DNA from 3 places in the Anaerobacillus sp. QJM3NY_17 genome. Region 1 is predicted to be linked to each of the others. Evidence: riboswitches for the same ligand, from Rfam matches in the RefSeq annotation. Region 1 holds a riboswitch; each other region holds the start of a gene.
What was found. A riboswitch is a leader RNA that binds a small molecule or an ion and turns the genes downstream of it on or off. The one in region 1 is predicted to bind S-adenosylmethionine.

Region 2: another riboswitch for S-adenosylmethionine. It lies ahead of metX (homoserine O-acetyltransferase MetX); the one in region 1 lies ahead of AC0VYV_RS07355 (assimilatory sulfite reductase (NADPH) flavoprotein subunit).
Region 3: another riboswitch for S-adenosylmethionine. It lies ahead of AC0VYV_RS17765 (methionine ABC transporter ATP-binding protein); the one in region 1 lies ahead of AC0VYV_RS07355 (assimilatory sulfite reductase (NADPH) flavoprotein subunit).

The regions. Positions count from the first base shown of each region.
Region 1 is NZ_CM149685.1:1,358,071-1,362,655, reverse strand. Features, by position in the region: gene cysI (assimilatory sulfite reductase (NADPH) hemoprotein subunit) at 1-725, opposite strand, end outside; gene AC0VYV_RS07355 (assimilatory sulfite reductase (NADPH) flavoprotein subunit) at 750-2,573, opposite strand; SAM riboswitch class I at 2,737-2,848, opposite strand; gene AC0VYV_RS07350 (hypothetical protein) at 3,008-3,385, opposite strand; gene AC0VYV_RS07345 (ABC transporter ATP-binding protein) at 3,441-4,259, opposite strand; gene AC0VYV_RS07340 (MBL fold metallo-hydrolase) at 4,306-4,585, opposite strand, start outside.
Region 2 is NZ_CM149685.1:3,438,688-3,443,272, forward strand. Features, by position in the region: gene AC0VYV_RS17815 (O-acetylhomoserine aminocarboxypropyltransferase/cysteine synthase family protein) at 1-593, opposite strand, end outside; gene metX (homoserine O-acetyltransferase MetX) at 595-1,683, opposite strand; SAM riboswitch class I at 1,834-1,944, opposite strand; gene AC0VYV_RS17825 (TlpA disulfide reductase family protein) at 2,158-2,583, shown strand; gene AC0VYV_RS17830 (anti-sigma factor domain-containing protein) at 2,659-3,897, opposite strand; gene sigI (RNA polymerase sigma-I factor) at 3,919-4,585, opposite strand, start outside.
Region 3 is NZ_CM149685.1:3,423,620-3,428,204, forward strand. Features, by position in the region: gene AC0VYV_RS17750 (L-lactate dehydrogenase) at 1-196, shown strand, start outside; gene AC0VYV_RS17755 (MetQ/NlpA family ABC transporter substrate-binding protein) at 250-1,089, opposite strand; gene AC0VYV_RS17760 (methionine ABC transporter permease) at 1,113-1,781, opposite strand; gene AC0VYV_RS17765 (methionine ABC transporter ATP-binding protein) at 1,774-2,796, opposite strand; SAM riboswitch class I at 2,976-3,085, opposite strand; gene ilvA (threonine ammonia-lyase) at 3,218-4,228, opposite strand; gene leuD (3-isopropylmalate dehydratase small subunit) at 4,225-4,585, opposite strand, start outside.

The DNA.
Region 1 (4,585 bases):
TCTTCAAGAATCGCAATAAAGCCAAGATCTTGTGAGAAAATATCCACATCGTTTGATGGAGGGACAGCGACCCCAATCTTAAACTTTCTTGGCAAGTAATGTGGGCCATACATCGGCTCAATTTCCTCTTCTTTTCGATCAAGCACTTTTTCTTCATCTAACCAGATTTCATGGTACGCTCTCGTTCTCGGTAAGAGATCATCGCTTAACTTCCGTGCCCATCCATGCACCTCGGCATGAATATCCGATTGATAGGGATTGGCATTACACATCACATTCCGATTCACGTCACCGCATGCCGCAAGAGAATCCATCAGAACCTGGTCCATTGCCTGAATGCTTTTTTTCATATTCCACTTTAAGATCCCATGCATTTGGAACGTTTGGCGCGTCGTTAGCTTTAACGTCCCATTTCCGTATTGATTCGCAAGATCATCCATTACTAGCCATTGCTCTGGGTTAGCTACTCCACCAGGTAGTCGCACTCGAACCATAAACTGATAAGCTGGTTCAAGCTTCTGCTGTTTTCGCTCCTGACGAATATCGCGATCATCTTGCATATAGCTCCCATGAAATTTTAATAGTTTTGTATCTGCGTCTGGGATGGAAGCGGTGATGGGATCCGCAAAGCTTTTCACAAGCGATCCGCGTAAGTAATCACTTTCGTCTTTGATTTTCTCCATTTCACTCGGTTTGCCGTCTTCTGTTACCGTCTTTTTCGACATGATCAATCTCCTTCCCTGATGCGCTTAGTACACATCGCGCTGGTAGCGTTTCGCGTTACGTAGATCTGCAAGATAAGCTTCTGCTTCTGACTCACTGAAATTCCCCTGTTGCTCTAAGATGTTAACGAGTGCCACGTGAACGTCTTTTGCCATATACTTTTCATCTCCACATACGTAGACGTGCGCACCCTCTTGCAGCCACTCGTATAGTTCTTTACTTCGCTCGAGCATGCGGTGCTGAACATACACTTTCTCTTCTGAATCACGAGAAAACGCCACGTCCATACGAGAAAGCACCCCATCTTTCAACCACTTCTGCCATTCGACTTGATAAAGAAAGTCTGTGACAAAATGCTGTTCACCAAAGAATAGCCACGTTTCTCCACTTGCGCCACTTTCTTCTCGCTCTTGTAAGAATGCCCGGTACGGCGCTACGCCAGTACCTGCGCCTATCATAATGATAGGGGTGTCAGGATGATCCGGAAGTCTAAAGTTTTGATTTCGCTGCACATATACTGGGAGTGTAACCCCCGCTTGTGAGCGCTCTGCGCATTGGCCAGAGCATACGCCCGTACGAGCTCGACCATGTGCATCATACCTTAGTGCCCCAATTGTGAGATGAACTTCATCTGGATTTGCCTTTGAACTGCTTGCGATCGAATAAAGACGAACCGGAATTTTGCGCAGAACGTTTACAAACTCCTGTGCCGAGACGGTCCACGGTCCGTAGTCCTTCACCAAATCAATTAAATCTCTACCGTAAAGGTATGTTCTTAGTTCTTCGCCTTCCGCTTCAACCATGCGCTTAAGCTCAAAACTTGATGTCAGCTCTGCAATCTTCTTGAGCAATGGCTTTGTGAGACTCGTAATCTCATATGTTTTCGTTAAAGCTTCTTCAAGTGGCTGAACGTCACCCTTTTTGTTCACCATAACCTGTTCTTCTCGCTTCCAGTTCAGTTCATCGATTAGCTGACGGACAAGAGCAGTATCATTCTCCGGGTAAATACCAAGGCTATCACCCGGCTCATAATCAAGGTTCGATCCTTCAAGATCAAGCTCAATGTGCCGTGTTTCTTTATTCGATCCACGTCCATTCAAATTAACATTCTCAAGAATTTCGGCTTTGAATGGATTCGTTCTGGAATACGTCTGATTCGACTCATCAGGTTTTGTTTCAGAAGTCGATTCTCTCGTAGACTGATCTTCTTTCAATACTCCCGTCACGCCTTCGAACCACTCTTCTGCCGGCTCTTCGAAATCAAGATCACAATCTACACGAGGATAGAGCCTTGTTGCACCTAATTCTTCAAAGCGCTTGTCAAAATCTTTCCCGGTTTGGCAGAAAAATTCATAGGAGCTATCACCAAGTGATAAGACTGAGAATCTGAGACCATTTAATTCAGGGGCTCTCTTACTTTGAACAAAGTCATGGAAGCTTAACGCATTATCAGGAGGATCGCCATCTCCGTGGGTGCTTGTAATCAATAATAAATCTTCTACTTTTTTAAGCGACTTTGGCTTAAAATCATCAAGCGATGAAAGGGTAACGTTGTATTTCTCGTTTTCCAATCGCTCAAAGAAAGATTCCGCTAGTGACTGACAATTGCCAGTATGTGAGCCATAGAGAATCGTAAGCTCACGTGTTTTTGCTTCTTGTTTAGAGAATGCTTCTGAAGCAGAAACACCTTGAGCAACCGTCTCAGTAGCTGCCGCAGCTTCAGAGCTACCTGGTACGGAAAGGTATCCGCTCAGCCATATTTTCTGCGTCTCATTTAATGTTGGTAAGAGACGATTTAAAAGCTCCGTTTGTTCTTTGTCAAAAGGGCTATTCACAACCTGTAACTGCAATACTATCCACCTCACAATACTCAAATTTAATTCAATGTAATTAAAGTAGTTTACTCGGAATTAATAGCAAATTAATTCGTCTGCATTCCCCCTAACCCATTCAACACAAAAAACCTCTCTTCTCAAAACATAAGAAGAAAGGTTTGTAAGTACGAAGCCAGTCTTCTTATCTTTCAGGATAAACCTGCTGGATTTGGCACAGTATGAGATGAAGGATCATCTCATCGGTTGCCGAAGCTTCATAGGGCCAGTCCCTCCACCTCTCTTGATAAGAAATGTTGCTATCAAATTGTATATGACAATGATTGGTTCAAATGTTATCTCGAGATCGAATAAAAGTCAATATATTATTAGAAAATTATCATCATTCAATTAACTAAATGGCGATAACACCAGCCATCTTCATGAAAAATAATCCAAATGATTCAGGTCTTTTATCCCTGCCGTTGTCCCTCTTGTATCCTATTCCGCATGCGCATGAAATCAATCGTATTCGCCATGACAAGAGATAGAATCATAAGAATCATCAACCAACTGGAGTAGTCAAAAGGCAGCACCAACAAGAGAAAAGCTATGAAAGAAAAAACGCAGGAGCGAATGACATGATCTTTAAATGTGACGTTAACTTTTTTCCCACGTTTCCATTTCAACAAGTTCACCGCAATACCAAATATCGATAGAAGCATGCATATGACATACGCCCAGAGTGGAAGGTCGTAACTCACTATAAAAATGGTAGACGATAGAAACAGCGTCAATACCGTATATCGAATCGCAATTTCTTTATGGGTTAGCGAAGCAAAATCCTTCAATACATACCTCCTTTTGACGATGAACGAATTTGGCCATTTTTGAGATACACGGTCCTTATGCAGATGGATAAGCTGGCTTCATCTCATTTGAAATCACCTGAACCCAAGGTCGCTCTCTGTTCCACGTCACTTCTAAAGGGACGCCCATACTTTTACTAAGATGTTCAGCTGTTAACACATCTTTCTTCTTGCCATTCACTGCAATTCGACCATTTTCCATAATCATAGCGTGAGTGAATACGGGACAAATCTCCTCAATATGATGAGTGATATACAATATGGTTGGACCCTCTTCCTCTTTTCCAAGGCGTTCAACCTGAGCTAATAACTGTTCGCGTGAATACAGATCAAGTCCGTTGCACGGTTCATCTAGAATAAGAAGCTTTGGCGAAGACATCAAAGCTCTCGCTATCAGGACTTTCTGCTTCTCACCTTGAGAGCAAATTCGAAAAGGTTTACCGCGTAAATGAGCAATCCCCCATTCCTGCATCATCTTCATCGCTTGCGATTCTTCCTGTTCCGTCACCTGCTCATAAAGTCCAGCTGAGGCAAACTTCCCGCTAATCACAACATCTGTCACTTCCTGCATCGGAGAGATACGCTCAGTGAAAGCGTTGCTCACCCAGCCAATAGATTTTCTAAGTTCACTCAAATCAGTTTTTCCAAGACGATACCCCAATACTTCAACGACGGGATCATAGCGAAGCAGTGGCCAGATCGAGCCGTGAATTAACTGAAGTAGTGTCGTTTTACCTGATCCATTTAATCCGATAATGGCCTGATGCTGGCCTTTCTCTACGGAAAAAGAAATATCGGATAAAATCATCTGTTTCTCACGTGTGTAATAAGCATTTTCTACATGAATGATTGCCATACATCCCACTCCGTTCTTTGAAGAAAGTCATTCCAACTAGCGCTTTTTACATCGTATACCCGTTAGCAAATTCTTGAATCACTTCAAGCTCCTCTTCGCGTGAGTCTCTGCCAACGTTATGCTCATACAACTTTTGCATACGTGTAACATCACCATTGCACTCCTCAGTAATAGAAGCAACAGCACGTAAAAGGTTCACTTCGTTCTTAAAATCCTCCTTAGAGATTGCCTCCCCGTGTGATAAGATGAACCATTCTGCCTCAAAGCTTTCTAACTGATCAAGCAGTCGATTTGTTATGTTAACAGTGTAGTTGACTTTTTCTGAA
Region 2 (4,585 bases), 2.1 Mb from region 1:
TGCTCAATTGGTCTACAAAGATACGGAGTAGCAAATGTATTGTCTATAATAAGTGGGATTCCAGCTTCATGTGCAATATCTGCTACTTTTTCAATATCTAATACATGTAGACCCGGGTTGCCTATCGTTTCTGCAAAAATAGCTTTCGTATTTGGAGTAATGGCTGATTTAAATGATTCCAGATCTTCTGGATCAACAAAATTGGTCTTTATTCCGTATTTCGGAAGTGTAGCAGAAAAGAGGTTATACGTTCCACCGTATAAAGTCGAAGCAGATACAATTTCGTCTCCGCTATTGGCTACATTTAGAATGGCAGTTGTAATGGCAGCCATACCACTTGCAAGAGCTAGTGCTCCAACACCACCTTCTAGTTGAGCAATACGTTCTTCAAGTGTACCGACTGTAGGGTTGCCGATGCGCGAATAGATAAACCCTTCTTCCTTTAAGGCAAATAAATCGGCTGCGTGATCAGTATTATTAAATCGATAAGCATTCGATTGATAAATCGGTAGAGCCCTTGCGCCTGTAGCTGGATCAGCTTGTAAACCTCCATGAATTCCAATTGTCTCCAAATTATATTTTTTCTCTGCCATTTCACTTCACTCCTTCGATATTTTTAGTTAATGTTACTTGTTCCTTTATAAGCGGTCCCCATTTATCAAACTCAACGAGAAATCCATCATGACCAAATTTCGTGTTGATTAAATAAAACGGAGAAGAATGAGCTTGAGCAAACAATTTTTCTAAATCTTCTGGAGGATAGATTAAATCCCCTTTAAATCCAATAGCAAGAATGCTCGCTTTAATGTTCTTGATGATGGATATAAGATTACCTCGCCCTTTACTAATATCATGTGTGTCCATTGCCCTTAATAAATACAAATAGCTATTTGCATCAAATCGGCTTACAAGCTTATTTCCTTGATAGTGTAAATAAGATTCCACTTCGTACTGTGCTTCTTTATGATTTTCTTCTGAAGTTTCGATCGCCGCTCGACCGAATTTTTTTTGAAACATTTCATCTGTCCGATAAGAAATCATACCGATCATTCTTGCAGTTGCAAGCCCCGATGTTGGCTGGTGATGAGGATCGTAGTATCCATCCTTCCAATCAGGATCGTTTGTAATAGCAAATCTAGAAATCGCGTTATAAGCTATTCCATACGTATTTAAGCTTGGAGTTACTGCAAGTGGAATCAGATGCTCCATTCCATCTGGGTAAAGGGCACCCCATTCAAGAACCTGCATTCCTCCAAGTGATCCACCAATCACAGCATGAAGGTGATCGATACCTAACACTTCAAGTGCCTTTTTCTGTGAGTGCACCATATCTCTCACTGAAACAAATGGGAAGTCCGCTTTATACTGTTCTCTGGTGACTGGATTAATCGATAGCGGTCCTGTAGAACCGTTACATCCTCCAAGAACGTTAAACGTTATAACTTGAAATTCGGAAGTATCGATATAGCCATCCTTTCCTATTAATCCTTTCCACCAGCCGGGCTCCGAATCACCAATTGTATATTGATTTCCTGTTAATGCATGACAGACAAGAATAACGGGAGCGTCTTCTGGTCCAACGCGTTCATAAGCGAGTTCTACTTCATGTAGCGTCTCGCCCGACTCAAGTGTGAACGATCCAATCAATACGTTCTGAGCTTCGTATCTCGTCTCACTTTCCAAACCCCTATCACCCCTTTCGAGCAATCCGTCTTTATTCATTAAGGCTATAATAATGAGCCATAAATCTAGAACCAATGCTATAAGAAAACGTCGCTTCAATATAAAAAAACCTCTCCGAAAGACAGAGAGGCTTGATTTATTCATCAGCTCCGCTTATCTTTCAGGATTTCTCCTGCAGGATTTGGCACCTTTTCAAACCACAATTGGTTTGACGGTTGCCGGGCTTCATAGGGCCAGTCCCTCCGCCTCTCTAGATAAGTAAGAATATTTTGTTTTTGTTTAATTGAGTTTATTTTAGCAAGGTGGCGCATTAGTGTCAAACACTTTTTCGGAATTATCATTCTTTTCATTTTTTTAAAGAATGTCTAAGTTAATCCAAATTATCGTGAAACAGAGCCTACAGTGTATTAAGTTTGATTAGAATCGAATTTTTGATAAAGTAGCCTTAGAATAATTTTGAAGAGGTGATTGATAGTGCAAGCGCCGTCCTTTGCGTTAGAAGAAGTACAAAGCGGAGAAATCATCAGCTTAACGGACTTCAGGGGGAAACCAGTTATGATTACATTCTGGGCTTCCTGGTGCCCCGATTGTATGAAAGATTTACCGATGAAAGAACAGTTCTACCAGCATGCAGATACTGATACATTAGCATTCTTAACAATTAACGTGACAGGTCGTGAACGGTCAGAAGAAGCCGGTAAAGATTTCACGATCAAAAACAATCTTCCTTTCCTCGTTTTACAAGACAGTGGACGAGAAACTTACGACAAATTTGGTTGTACAGGTGTCCCAACAACTGTATTGCTTAATCAAGATCATCAAATCGCACATGTGTTTGATGACAAATCATCATTTCTTGATATCGCAAAGGCATTGCCCGACATCATGACATCAAAATAAACACACCATAAAAAAAGCCAGAGGGATCCCTCTGGCTTAAAATAATGAAAATAAAATAAATAATAGCATGTTGCGTTATTTGTCTTTTTTATCTTTCTTGTCTTTCTTGTCTTTCTTGTCTTTATCCTGCTTTTCGTCTTTCTTTTTGTCCTTTTTATCCTCTTTTTCTTGAGCTTTTTCTATTTTTTTATCCGATTTTTCCTGAGATTTCTCTATTTTCTCGTTTACTTTTTCAGCTTTCTTTTTTTCTTTGTCTTGTTCTTTAGCTATTATAGAATTAGATTTGTCTTCGTTTTTCTCTATTTTATCTTTTTGCACTTTGTTGTTATCTTTAGAGTCTTCAGTTTGATCTGACGGGCTGGTTTCTTGTTCTGAAGGCGTGTCCTTTTGTTCTTTCTCCACCTTTTCAACCTTATCAGAAGAGCTTTGCTCAGGCTCCTGAAGAACTAAATCACTATCTTCTCGATTCTGATTAGGTACCGTCTTATCGTTCAACTGGACGACAGAATCTTCTAGCTCCAAAGAGCGATCTTTCGACTTTGATTCCACTGCGGTCATGCTTTCGGTCTCTAATTCATCCATGTTTTTGACAGACAAATTCCGTACATCCTCTATTGATAACGTAGCTCCCCGATCAACAGCAGCAAGATAAGTCATATATTTTCCTGGTGTTATCCCATTTTCTATAGCTTTTGCTCGAGTACTATAGTCAGTATCAAGTATGGTTGTAATAGCAACTGCTTGATTGACTAATGCTTCATTCTGTTCTATTCCTTGAATCGTATTCTCAAGCTGATCCTTAATCGCCTGATAACGCTCTTTCTTCTCTACATTTGAGGCGACAATAAGCAGTTTTCTATCTTCTGTTAGATACCCCTCTTTGTCGAGTTTCGAGACTAGGAGCCCTCCAAATTCGCTTAGAGGCATGTTCGTTACCTCTTGATCTAAGTTTAACCCTTCACCGTCCGAATTCCACGCTTGATATTGAACAACTTCAAGGTCGGAGTTGACTCCAACCTCAATACTTGGATTGATATCAAAGCTTACATAGGCCGCAACTGCGTCATTTTGTCTAACAGGAATCACACCTGTCACGATTACAACTAATAACAAAATTGCTGCCATACCGGCCAGGGTGGGCATAGAGGGGGTAAAATAACCTTTTTTCTTGTTTAATGGTTTTGGTGTAAGTTTAATTTCAGAGCCGATTGTTAACGTATGATTTCGCTTCAAATTGATCGTAGTAAACTCCCCATCGGGTGTTAATACAACCGCTTTACGTCCACGAATGTCCATTATGACCCCATTTTTCATCCCCTGGCCCCCTTAATTCAACTACTGTATATATGATTTCAGCGCATTAAATCCACCCAGATGAATTAACGCCACTGCTATTATATACTTTCGATTACGTTCAATCGTTTTTCGACTGCATGTAACGAGCGCTAGCAAATCTTTTATAGGGAGCTGCTTTTTTTCTAGCAAATAACTTGAAAGAATGTCATCTTGAGCAATCAATTGCGCAATCATCTTTGCATTTTCTCTTGCATCAATATGTTTAGGACAGTTTTTGCTCAGAACTTTAAACGTAATGCTAAATTTCTTCAACAATTGTTCGTATTCCTCAATTTCATACATTCTTACTTCACGCTGTCTGTCCATTTCGTATACATCAAGTGCAGCTTTCTGTTCTGCAAAACTATCTTCTAGTCGGCCTTCCTCATCAAGTTCCTCAGGCTCAAGATAAATATACTTATTTTGTCTTGCTTCTTTACGGATATGGTCGATGACTCTTCTTCTAATCACCATATCAGCAAAGGTTAAAAATCTACTTCCTTGTCCTTTTCGAAACTGATCCATCGCTTCGTTAAAAGCTGAAAGTCCGATACTGAACTCATCCATCGAATGATTGATATAACGATTACAAACTTTGGACGTGATTTTCTTAATAAACGGTTGGTAATCTTCTAATAGCTGGTTTCTTAATAACTGGTTTCCGTTT
Region 3 (4,585 bases), 2.1 Mb from region 1:
CTCTATTCTTACCATCTCTACGTTACTTGAAGGCGAATATGGTTTAGATGATTTGTATATTGGCGTACCCGCGATTGTAAATAACAACGGCATTCGTGAAATTATTGAACTTGACCTTGATCAAACCGAGCTAGACCAATTGCACCATTCTGCAAAAACGTTAAAAGAAGCGATGAAGCCAGTTTTCCAACATTAAAATAATTAAAAAAAGGTCCTCCGTCGTTTTGGCGGAGAACCTTTTTTTCTTTCTTATTCGTCTACTGGTACAACAGCGCCATCGTATTCTTCTTCAATAAAACTCTGAATTTCATCAGAATGAAGAACTTCTACTAACGCCTTGATCGCTTCATTGTCTTCGTCACCTTTGTTTACTGTAATCACATTCACATATGGTGAGTCTGAATCTTCAAGTGCGATGGCATCTTCTTGAGGATTAAGTCCTGCATCAATCGCATAGTTTGTATTGATCATCACTGCATCACCTTCACCTTGCTGGTAAATCTGCGGAAGCAGTGAAGCCTCAACATCTGTTTTGAAATCAATATTCTTAGGGTTTTCAGCAATATCTTCAACCGTTGCATCTGAAGCCTTTACGCCTTCTTTTAATGTGATAAGACCCTGTGCTTCAAGTAATGAGAGCATACGTCCATGGTCAGAAACAGAGTTACTCATTATGATCTGAGCACCATCAGGAAACTCATCTAAGCTCTTGTAATCCTGAGAGTAAACACCGATTGGCTCGATATGAATGCCTCCAGCATTCACGAAGTCATAATTATCGTTTTCTTCCATTTGCAAGTCCATATAAGGAATTGTTTGGAAATAGTTTGCATCTAATTCACCATTTGCAAGCGTCTTATTAGGTAGAATATAATCCTGGAATGTTTTAATTTCAAGCTCTATTCCTTTTTCCTCTAACATCGGCTTAGCTTCTTCAAGAATTTCAGCATGGGGGATGTTTGAGGCACCTACTACGATTTTCTTCGAATCTTCACCGTCACCAGAACCTTCGCTGCTTCCGCCATTATTCCCACACGCAGCAAGCACTGCAAGAGCAAGAACTACGATTAGCGATAAAAACTTTTTCATCATAATCTCTCCTTTTCTCCTCATTATCTTTTGTCTATTACTCGTGTTGCAATGTCTCCACAAACCTGAAGAATCGCAACAATTACTAATATCAATACTGTTGCAACAAGTGTCACATCAGGATTATTCCTTTGGAAACCTTCAAGATAAGCTAGGTTTCCGAGACCCCCTGCGCCTACAACACCAGCCATAGCGGTGTAGCTTACAAGAGCTATCGCCGTCACAGTAATCCCTGAAATAAGGGCTGGCATTGCTTCTGGTAGAAGCACTTTAAAAATAATCGAACCATTGGATGCTCCCATTGACTGAGAAGCTTCAATGACCCCTTTATCTACTTCACGTAAAGCAATTTCAACCATCCTCGCATAAAATGGCGCTGCTCCTGCAATAAGGGCTGGAAGGGCAGCATTAGCACCTAGCATCGTCCCTATAATGTAAACCGAAAGAGGGATCAGCAAGATAATCAAAATGATAAATGGTATGGAGCGAAATAAGTTCACGACTCCGGCAATAATACTATTCACAAATTTGTTTTCCCATATGTTCCCTCTACCTGTTAGAAACAACAATAAACCAAGGAGGATTCCGAGAATAAACGTTGCCAGAACCGAAATTGCCGTCATGTACGCTGTTTGTAGAGTGGCTTCCCACATAGATTCCCACCTGACGTTAGGAAATAACGATTCAGTCATTCGTAATCACCTCCGCTTTAACACCTTGGGCCTGCACATAATTCAAGGCCTTTTCTACCACAACTGGTTCCCCTTTAAGGAACACAGAAAGTTTTCCATAAGGACCATCCTGTGTATGAGAAATCTTCCCTTGAATAATGTTGACTTCCACATCAAATTCACGAATCAACTCTGTCACAAGTGGTGAACCTGTTTTTCCTTTCACAAAGGTAAACTGAACAAGTTCTCCATCCTGACTCGTTGCCAGATGTGCAATCGATTCCTTCATTTCTTCAGGCTCGCTTAGCTGATTAACAAAGTCTTTCGTAATCTCTTCCTGTGGATGGTGGAAAACTTCAAGGACAGAACCATTCTCCACTACTCGTCCATTCTCCATAACGGCTACACGATGGCAAATTTTGCGTATGACGTGCATTTCATGCGTGATGAGGACAATCGTTAGGCCAAGTTTCTGATTAATTTCAGTCAGAAGTTCTAGAATGCTATCCGTCGTTTTAGGATCTAAAGCAGAAGTAGCTTCATCACAAAGCAAAACCTTTGGATTGTTAGCAAGTGCTCTCGCAATACCCACTCGCTGCTTTTGTCCACCACTTAGCTGTGAAGGATAAGCTCCTTCCCTACCTTCGAGTCCAACAAGGTTAATTAATTCATCAACACGCTTCATTCTCTTTTCTTTCGGAACACCTGATATTTCAAGAGGAAAGGCGATGTTATCACGTACCGTTCTTGACCAGAGAATATTAAAATGCTGGAAAATCATACCGATTTCCTGTCTTGCTGCACGAAGATCTTTCCCATTAAGAGAAGATAGATTATTACCAGCTACTGTGACTGTCCCATCAGTAGGTCTCTCAAGAAGGTTAAGCATTCGAATTAGCGTACTTTTCCCAGCACCACTGTAGCCAATAACACCAAATATTTCGCCTTTTTTGACTTCAAGGTTAACATCCTTAACGGCTTCCACCTTCCCGGATTTCGAAAAGAAGGTCTTATTAATGCCTTTAAGCTCAATCACATGTCTCACATCCTTTATGCATTTGCATGATCAGCTACCTGAAAAAGGACTTCAGTCCCATGCCTTTGTTCTTTATTTCTGTGCACTTAGAAGCCTAATTCGCTTATCACTTTGTATAGTAAAGTAAAAAAATGCCCTTCTGCTTTGAGCAGAAAGGCATTTGATAAATCGATGTCTTCCTCTCATTTCTCAAAGCAATCGCTTTGCAGGAATTGGCACCTTTTCAAACGAGTCGTTTGACGGTTGCCGGGCTTCATAGGGCCAGTCCCTCCACCTCTCTGAATAAGAGATATATAGTTGTTATTACTTTACTGTGGTTAAGTGCTAAATGAATTCTAGCATGGTACTTTATGAGTGTCAATTACTGAGCAAAAAGTCGGAATAATCTAAAATATATACTTTGAATCCCATTAGAAAACCATCAGCTTATTCGCCTGATGGTTTTCGCTCGTTGAGAAAGTTGTTTATAAAGGGATATTTTCGCAAGATCCGCATTCCCTCCACTAACAACAACACCAATTCTCTTACCTTCTAAACGATTTGACTTGCATAAGACAGCAGCTATCGATGCAGCACCCGCACCTTCTACAAGCGTTTTGTGTCTCTCAAGCATAAAGACAATCGCTGCAGCAATTTCTTCTTCTGACACGGTTAGCATATCATCAACAAGCTCTTCAATAATTGGAAAAGTTAATTTTCCAGCTTCTTTCACAGAAATACCGTCTGCAATCGATTTGACAGATTGAAGGACAAGAGGACCAGTACCTTTAAATCGATTCCATGTCGCAGATGCTTCAGAAGCCTGGACTCCGATGATTTTCACGTGAGGAAAGAACGACTTAATCGCCATCGCCATTCCAGCTAACAATCCTCCACCTCCAACAGGTACGAGAATCGTATCTAAGTCAGGACATTGTTGCATCATTTCGAGTGCAACCGTTCCCTGTCCTGCCATTACTTCAGGATCATCGAAAGCATGAACGAATGTGGCCCCTTTCTCAACACGCTCACGATCCGCTCCACTAAACGCTTCGTTATACGATTCTCCTTCAAGAACAACCTCTGCTCCATAAGATCGCGTCGCATCAATTTTGCTTGTCGGTGTATGGACGGGCATATAAATCTTAGCTTTAATTCCACGCTCTCTAGCAGAAAGCGCCACTCCCTGAGCATGGTTTCCAGCCGATGCAGCAACAATCCCTCGCGCTGCCTCAATATCCGTTAGCGACGCAACTTTGTTATAGGCACCTCGAAGTTTGAAGGAACCCGTTCGTTGAAGGTTTTCCATCTTCATGAAGACATCTTTATTTGTATAATCATTAAGCGTTGTCGACTGCTGAAGCGGGGTCCTGTGGACGGCTTCCAGCAAATTCTCCATTGCTTTTACGACATGAACGTTATATTTCTCCTGGTAATTCCCAACGTCATTCACTCTCCTACAAGTTGTTTTTCTTCATATAATTTAATTTTATCTTCGAGAGATAAAGTTCGAGATACTTCATCCCATCCATTTAACAGCATTTCTTTCCAATAAGGATCGATCTCGAACGACGCATTTAGTCCTTCTCCATCAATTACTTGCTGTTTACTTAGGTCTACGCTAAGTTCGTATCCATCCTTTGCTTTTTGAAAAAGCTCCGAGATCGTTTCTTGATCAAGAGCGATAGGAAGTATACCGTTTTTTACACAGTTGTTATAAAAGATATCAGCAAAGCTTGTCGCAATGACAATTCGAAAACCATAATCTAGAAGGGCCCATGGAGCATGTTCTCTTGATGAACCACACCCA